Regions from separate parts of the Mitsuaria sp. BK041 genome, predicted to be linked through region 1. Evidence: riboswitches for the same ligand, from Rfam matches in the RefSeq annotation. Region 1 holds a riboswitch; the other holds the start of a gene.
What was found. Region 1 has a riboswitch for cobalamin ahead of FHT38_RS12715 (TonB-dependent receptor domain-containing protein). Riboswitches for the same ligand answer to the same signal wherever they lie in the genome.
Positions count from the first base shown of each region.

Region 2: another riboswitch for cobalamin. It lies ahead of FHT38_RS02475 (TonB-dependent siderophore receptor); the one in region 1 lies ahead of FHT38_RS12715 (TonB-dependent receptor domain-containing protein).

Region 1 is NZ_JACHYT010000001.1:3,008,442-3,012,219, forward strand. Features, by position in the region: gene metE (5-methyltetrahydropteroyltriglutamate--homocysteine S-methyltransferase) at 1-784, opposite strand, end outside; gene FHT38_RS12710 (LysR family transcriptional regulator) at 881-1,804, shown strand; cobalamin riboswitch at 1,903-2,178, shown strand; gene FHT38_RS12715 (TonB-dependent receptor domain-containing protein) at 2,248-3,778, shown strand, end outside.
Region 2 is NZ_JACHYT010000001.1:556,959-560,736, reverse strand. Features, by position in the region: gene pth (aminoacyl-tRNA hydrolase) at 1-650, shown strand, start outside; gene FHT38_RS02480 (hypothetical protein) at 652-1,230, shown strand; cobalamin riboswitch at 1,226-1,493, shown strand; gene FHT38_RS02475 (TonB-dependent siderophore receptor) at 1,602-3,521, shown strand; gene cobU (bifunctional adenosylcobinamide kinase/adenosylcobinamide-phosphate guanylyltransferase) at 3,606-3,778, shown strand, end outside.

The sequences.
Region 1 (3,778 bases):
TCCCCGCCAGCGGCGAGAAGTAGCTCGCCAGCAGCACTTGCTGGTCGACCTGGCCGAGCCGCTCGTAGGCGCGGCGCAGCGCGTCCTGCCAGGCCGGCGCCAGATCCAGGCCGAGGATGGGCTCGTCGAGCTGCACCCAGGTCACGCCGCGCGCCGCGAGCTTCACCAGCAGTTGCTCGTACACCGGCAGCAGGCGCTCCAGCAGCGCGAGGCGGTCGAAGCCTGCCTCCTTGCTCTTGCCCAGGAACAGGAAACTCACCGGCCCGAGCAGCGCCGCCTTGGGACTCGCGGGGAGCGCGATCGCCTCGTCAACCTCGGCCAGCAGCCGGTCGGCGTGCAGCGTGAAGGCGGTGGCGGCGTCGAACTCGGGAACCAGGTAGTGGTAGTTCGTGTCGAACCACTTGGTCATCTCCAGCGCCGCCGCGCCCTCGCCCGCCGAAGCGCCGCAACCGCAGCCCTCGCCATGCTCATGCGCCGCCACGCCCCGCGCCATGGCGAAGTAGCGCCGCAGCGGCGACTCCTCGCCGGTGAAGCCGAAGCGTGCCGGCTCGCAGCCGAACAGCTGGATCAAGTCGGCCACCTGGTCGTAAAGCGCGAAGTCGCCCACGGTGACGTGGTCCAGCCCGGCGCCGGCTTGCAGACGCCAGTGCCGGGCCCGCAACTCGGCGGCGACGCCCTGGAGCGCGGCCTCGTCGATCTCGCCGCGCCAGTGGCGCTCCAGGGCGAACTTCAGCTCGCGGTTGGCACCAATGCGGGGGAAGCCCAGCACATGAGTCCGAATCATGTTGTTCTCTTCGAAATTGAATGGGATTCGGAATGTTCGCTGCCGGCGAACTATGATTCAAACGAAAGTTTTTTGCCTTCGTCATTAGGATCGCTCATGCAGACACCTCTGGAGCTGCGCCACCTGCGCACGCTGCTGGCCCTGCGCGAGGCCGGCAACCTGTCCCGCGCCGCCCAACTGCTGAACCTCACGCAGTCGGCGCTGTCGCACCAGCTCAAGGGGCTGGAGGACCATTACGGCACCGAGCTCTTCGAGCGCAAGTCCTCCCCACTGAGCTTCGGCGTGGCGGGTCAGCGGCTGCTCAAGCTCGCCGAGCTGGTGCTGCCGCAGATCGACGAGGCGGACCGCGACGTGCGCAAGCTGGTCGAGGGATCGGCCGGACAGCTGCGGATCGCCGTCGAGTGCCACACCTGCTTCGACTGGCTGATGCCGGCGATGGATGCCTTCCGGGAGCGCTGGCCGGAGGTTGAGCTCGACATCGTGTCGGGCTTCCAGGCCGATCCAGTCGGACTGCTGCACCAGGACCGCGCCGAGTTGGCGATCGTCTCGGATGTGGACGCGGAGGAAGCGGGCGTCGCCGTGCATCCGCTGTTCAGCTTCGAGATCGTGGCGCTGCTGCCCAAGGGGCACCCGCTGCTGGCCAAGCCATGGCTGGAGGCCGAGGACTTCGCCGCGCAGGCCTACATCCATTACCCGGTGCCCGACGAGATGCTGGACCTGGTGCGCAGCGTGCTCAAACCCGCCGGCGTGACGCCGCCACGCCGCACCAGTGAGCTCACGGTGGCGATGCTGCAGCTGGTCGCGAGCGGGCGCGGCTTCGCGGCGCTGCCGCTGTGGGCGGTCGAGGGCTACCTGGCGCGAGGCTACGTCGCGCGCCAGCGCATCGGGCCGTCGGGCCTGACCGGCCGCCTCTACGCGGTGAGCACCGGGCGGCTGGCGGCCAAGCCCTTCCTGGCCGATTTCGTGCGGATCATGCGCGAGACCTCGCTGGTGAACCTGGGCGGCGTGAGCCTGTTGTGAGCGCGCGCCGAACCGGTGAGGCCGGTGAGGCCGGCGGCGTGCCGAGCGCCCCGCCCCGTGGTCAGGCCCGGATGCGGCATCGGCGCCACGGGGCCGCCGCTATGATGCCGCCCGTTGGTGCTCGCGCCCGGCCCTCCGCCGGCGCAGTTCAACGGGAATCAGGAAGGGTCGCCCGCCCGCGGCCACGGCCCCAACCTGAGCTGCCCCCGCAACGGTAAGCGGAAGGCGCGCCCGGCCGACGCCGTCGACCCCCGATGGCCTCGGCCCCAGCGGCGCGCGACTCGTGGCTGGATCCACTGGACGGTCGTCCGGGAAGGCACCACGGGTTCGTTCTTCCGACAGCCCGGATACCGGCCAACAGGCGGACCCATCGCCCCGCGATGGGTCCATTCCGCATGCGGCCGCGGGGAAGCGGCCGTCTGCCGCCGCTTTGTGATTCCGACATGCAAGCCTCCCGTCCCCGCGCCGCGCTGCGCGCCGTTGCCCGTGCCGCGCTGATCGCCGCCCCGGTCCTGTCCACCGTCCCCTCCGTCGCCGTCGCGCAGTCCTCGCTCGACCCGGTCATCGTCATCGGCACCCGTGAGGCGCAGCCGCTGAGCCGCAGCGTCGCGGACGTCGTGCTCATCGACGCCGACACCCTGCGCGACAGCGGCGCCGGCAGCGTCGCCGACGTGCTGCGCCGCTACGCCGGCCTGCAGCTGGCGGCCAACGGCGGTCCCGGCCAGACGGCGGGCTACTTTCTGCGCGGCGCCAACACCAGCGCCACGGTCGTGATGATCGACGGCGTGCGGGTCGGCTCGGCGACGCTGGGCCAGGTGTCCTTCGAGGCCATGAGCCTGGCCAACATCGAGCGCATCGAGGTCCTGCGCGGTCCTGCCTCCGGCCTGTACGGCGCCGATGCGGTCGGCGGCGTGATCCAGATCGTCACCCGGCAGGGCCAGGGCCCGCTGGACCTGCGTGCCGGTGCGGCCGTGGGCGAATACGGCTCGCGCCAGGGCGACGTCTCGGTCAGCGGCGCGCGGGCCGGTTTCGACTACGCAGCCAGCCTCAGCCGCGACACCAGTGACGGCACGACCGCGATCCGCGGCGACCGCGGCAACAGCTCCTACAACCCGGACAAGGACGGCTTCACCCGCACGGTGGCGTCGGCCCGGCTGGGCTTCACGCCGGCCGAGGGCCACCACATCGGCGTCAGCGCGACGCAGAGCCGCCTGAACGCGCAATACGACAGCGCCACCTTCGACGACCAGTTCGTCGCGCATCCGGAAGGCGACTTCCGCAACCGGCTCAAGACGCGCCAGGCGGCGCTCGACTACCGCGGCACGCTCTCGCCGATCTGGACGACGACGCTGCAGTTCGCGCGCGGCACCGACGACTCGGTCAGCGGCCTGACCGACGCGACGCGCTTCAAAACCACCCGCGACCAGGCGACCTGGCAGAACGCGCTGCGCCTGGCGCCGGACCAGCAACTGGTGCTGGCCTACGAGCGCCTCGAGGAAAAGGCGGACGGCGTCACCAGCGACACGCTCAAGCGCACCAACAACGCCTACATCGCGGGCTACAGCGGCCTGTTCGGCCCGGCCGCCCTGGAGGCCAACCTGCGCCGCGACGAGAACTCGGTCTACGGCGACAACACGACCGGCAGCCTGGGCGGCAGCATCGCGCTGAGTCCGACGCTGAAGCTGCGGGCGCTGGCTGGCAAGACCTTCCGCGCGCCGACCTTCAACGACACCGACTTCCCCTTCTACGGCCACCGCGACATCCGTCCCGAGCAGGGCCGCAGCGCGGAGATCGGCCTGAACTGGCGCTCCGGCGCGAGCAGCGCGTCGGCGACGGTCTATCGCAACAAGGTCAAGGACCTGATCATCTACAACCCCGATCCGGCCCTGTGCCCGCCGGCACCGGACTTCGCCTTCGGCTGCGCGGCCAACGTCGGCCGGGCCAAGCTCACCGGCGCGACGCTGACCGGCGCGC
Region 2 (3,778 bases), 2.5 Mb from region 1:
CGCGCGGCCTCAAGGTCACGCCGCAGCTGGACACCAAGTACTTCGGCCTGGTGGCACGCGTCAACGATGCGCCGGGCGCCGCCGGTCCGATCTGGCTGCTGCAGCCGATGACCTACATGAATCTCTCCGGCAAGTCGGTGGCGGCGCTGGCGCGCTTCTTCAAGATCGCGCCGGAGGAGATCCTGGCGATCCACGACGAGCTCGAGATCGCGCCGGGCGAGCTCAAGCTCAAGCAGGGCGGCGGCAACGCCGGCCACAACGGCCTGAAGGACATGCAGGCCCAGCTGGGCAGCGCGAACTTCTGGCGCTTGCGGCTGGGCATCGGCCACCCGGGCCACAAGGGCGAGGTTGCCGGCTACGTGCTGCGCAAGCCGCCGCTGGCGGAGCGCCAGGCGGTGGAGGACAGCATCGCCAAGTCCTTCGAGGCCTTCAAGCTGATGACCGCCGGCGACATGGCCAAGGCCGTGGCGCTGCTGCATGCCAAGCCGCCCAGACCCAAGCCCCCCCGCCCCGCCCACCTGCCGCCGAAACCGGGCGCCCCGACAGGCGCCCCGGCGGACGCCCCACCGATGGGGGCGTCGGCCGCCGCCACGCCGGCGACGTCCACTCCCCCCGTTCCCGATCCCGTTCCCCCGACCTCCGGAGCCTGACATGCCGACGCGCGCCCCCTCGATCCTGATGACTGTTGTGCTGGTCCTCATGTTCGGCGCGGCGCACGCGCAGCCCGAGAGCGCCAAGCCCAAGCCCGCGCAGGAACGCACCTTCGGCTACTACCGCTGCGGCCCGCAGGGCCTGGACCTGCGCGACAGCCCCTGCCCCGACGGCCCGTCGCAGGCGCTGGACCTGCCGCAGGACCGCGTCGATCCGAAGGAGGCCGCCGCCGCCCGAAAGCGCGCCGCCGACGAGTCCCGCGAGCTCGCATCGCGGCAGCGCGAACGCGAACGCCTCGCGGCGCAATCGCCCGCGCCCGCCGCCGCCGGCATCGACGGCTCCATCGAGCCCCGGCCCCCGAAGGCGTCGACGCGCCCCTCCAAGCCCGCCGATCCGAAGAAGCCCAAGCCCAAGGATCCGAAGCAGCCGCCCAAGAAGAAGCCCAAGCTGCCGAAGTCGCCCGACCCGTCGCTGCCGCCCAAGCCGACGACCAAGCCCGGCAAGAAGGCGCCCGCGATGGTCGGCGATGGCGCGCTCCAGCCACTGCCCAGACGCGGCGAGGCGGAAACACCTCGCTAGAATGCGCGCCGTTGGTGCTCGCGCGGACATTGCGTCCGTGCAGTTAAACGGGAATCAGGAAGCGGGCGCATCGCCGATGCGCGAGCCAACCTGAGCTGTCCCCGCAACGGTAAGTGGCCACCGGCCGCGCGCCCCGGATCCTGACGAAGGACCCGGCACGCCGCCGGCACTGCCTGTCCCCATGTCCACTGGCGCGCCCGCGCTGGGAAGGACACAGGCAGCGGCCACCAGCCCGGATACCGGCCAACAGGTGGTGCCCGCCAGCCGATCCCGACCCGCCCACCCGGTGGATCGACGACGCAGCCGGCGGCATCGTTCCTCAGACGTCCTGCGGGTGAGCAGGGCCCTGAACCCGTCGTTGGTCCGTTCTCATGCTTCCGTTCGTTTCGCGCGCGCGCGCCGGTGCCCGCTCGCTGCTCGCCTTCACGCCGCTGGCGCTCGCCGCCACGGCCTTCGCGCAGTCCGCGCCCTCCTCCACCCCGGACGTTTCCTCAGCCGACGCCACCGCTCCCGCGAGCCGGCTCGACGAAGTCACCGTCACCGGCTCGCGCAGCCCGATGCGGCTGGGCGACATCGCCGCCGATCTCACCGTCATCCACCGCGACACCATCGAGCGCCAGGGCTTCGGCAACGTCGCCGCGCTGCTGCGCAACGTCGCCGGCCTGCAGATGACCAACAACGGCGGGCCGGGCAACACCACCTCCGTCTTCATCCGCGGCGCCGAGACCCGCCACACCGTCGTCCTGATCGACGGCGTGCGCATCGACGGCCAGTCCACCGGCGGCGCGCGCTGGGAGAACCTGCCGGTCTCGCTGATCGATCGCGTCGAGGTGCTCAAGGGCCCGGCCAGCGCGCTGTACGGCTCCGACGCCATCGGCGGCGTGGTGCAGATCTTCACGCGCCAGGGCAGCGGCCGGCCGCAGCTGGACCTGGGCGTCGGCGGCGGCAACCTCGGCCAGGTCAAGGCCGACGTGTCGCTGCTGGGCGGCAATGCGGACTTCGACTACGCCGGCTCGCTGGCCGTCGACCGCGGCACCGGTTTCAACGCCTACGGCCTCACGACCAGCAGGAGCTTCAATGCCGACAAGGACGGCTGGCGCAACTACAACGGCAGCCTGCGCCTGGGCGGCCGCATCGCCGAGGGCCAGCGCCTGGAGCTGCTCGGCCTGAAGAGCCGCAGCGACGTCGGCTACGACGCCGGCAAGAACGCCGACGACCGCGGCATCACCGAATCCATCGCCGCCAAGCTCAGCCTGAAGTCGGTCTGGTCGCAGGCGCTGTCGACGCAGCTCTCCGTCGGCCAGTCCGAAGAGAACTACGAGACGCGCCCCAGCGCCCCCTACCTGACCAGAACCCGCATCCGCAGCGCCTCGCTGCTGGGCTTCTACCGGATCGATGCCGCGCACCAGCTCAATGGCGTGCTGGAGCGGCGCGAGGACCGCCTCGTCAACGCCGACCTGGTCGGCGGCGGTACCGGCACGCGCAGCCAGAACGCGGCCGGCCTGAGCTACCTCGGCACGCTGGGCGCGCTGAGCCTGCAGGCGCACGGTCGCCATGACGACGACAGCGAGTTCGGCGGCATCGACACCGGCAGTCTGGCGGCCGGCTACCGGCTCGGTGGCGGCTGGCGGGTGACGGCCTCGGCCGGCAACGCCTTCCGCGCGCCGACGCTGTTCCACCGCGGCAGCGTCTACGGCCCGGACACCAGCAAGGGCTTCCCGGAACTGCGGCCGGAGCGCGGCCACAACCGCGAGGCCGGCCTGGCCTGGGCCCAGGGCGACCTGGACTTCGCCATCACCACCTTCCGCAACCGCGTCAGCGACCTGATCGCCTTCGGCGCCGCGGGCAGCTGCCGCTCCACGACCGGCTGCTACACCAACGTCGCGCGCGCGATGCTCAAGGGCACCAGCCTCAAGGGCGGCGCGACCCTGGGCGCGGTCAAGCTCAGCGCCACCGCCGACTTCCTCGACCCGACCGACGCCAACACCGGCCGCCAGCTGCAGCGCCGCGCCAAGCGCTTCGGCACGCTGCGCGCCGAAACGACGCTGCGCGCCTGGACGCTGGGCGCGAACCTGGTCGGTTCCGGCGAGCGCTTCGACGACGCCGCCAACAAGACCCGGCTCGGCGGCTACGGCCTGCTCAACCTGGACGCGCAGTTCGCGTTCGCCAAGGACTGGCGCCTGCAGCTGAACGTCGACAACGCGTTCAACCGTCAGTACCAGACGGCGAACTTCTACAACCAGGCGGGCCGGACCTGGTTCGTGATGCTGCGCTACGCGCCGACGCTGTGAGCGCGGCCCGCCTCGACCGTCGTTCCCCGCCGCGCGGACCCTCGCGGTAAGGTCCGCACTTCCCCTTCGCCCCCGGAGTCCCGGATGCCTGCTCATCACCTGATCGTCGGCGGCCAGCGCAGCGGCAAGTCGCGCCATGCGGAGCGCCTCGCGCTGCGCTGGGCGCGCACGCCGGGCCATCGGGTCACGGTGGTCGCGACCGCCGAGGCCCATGACGACGAGATGCGCGAGCGCATCGCCCGCCACCGCGCCGACCG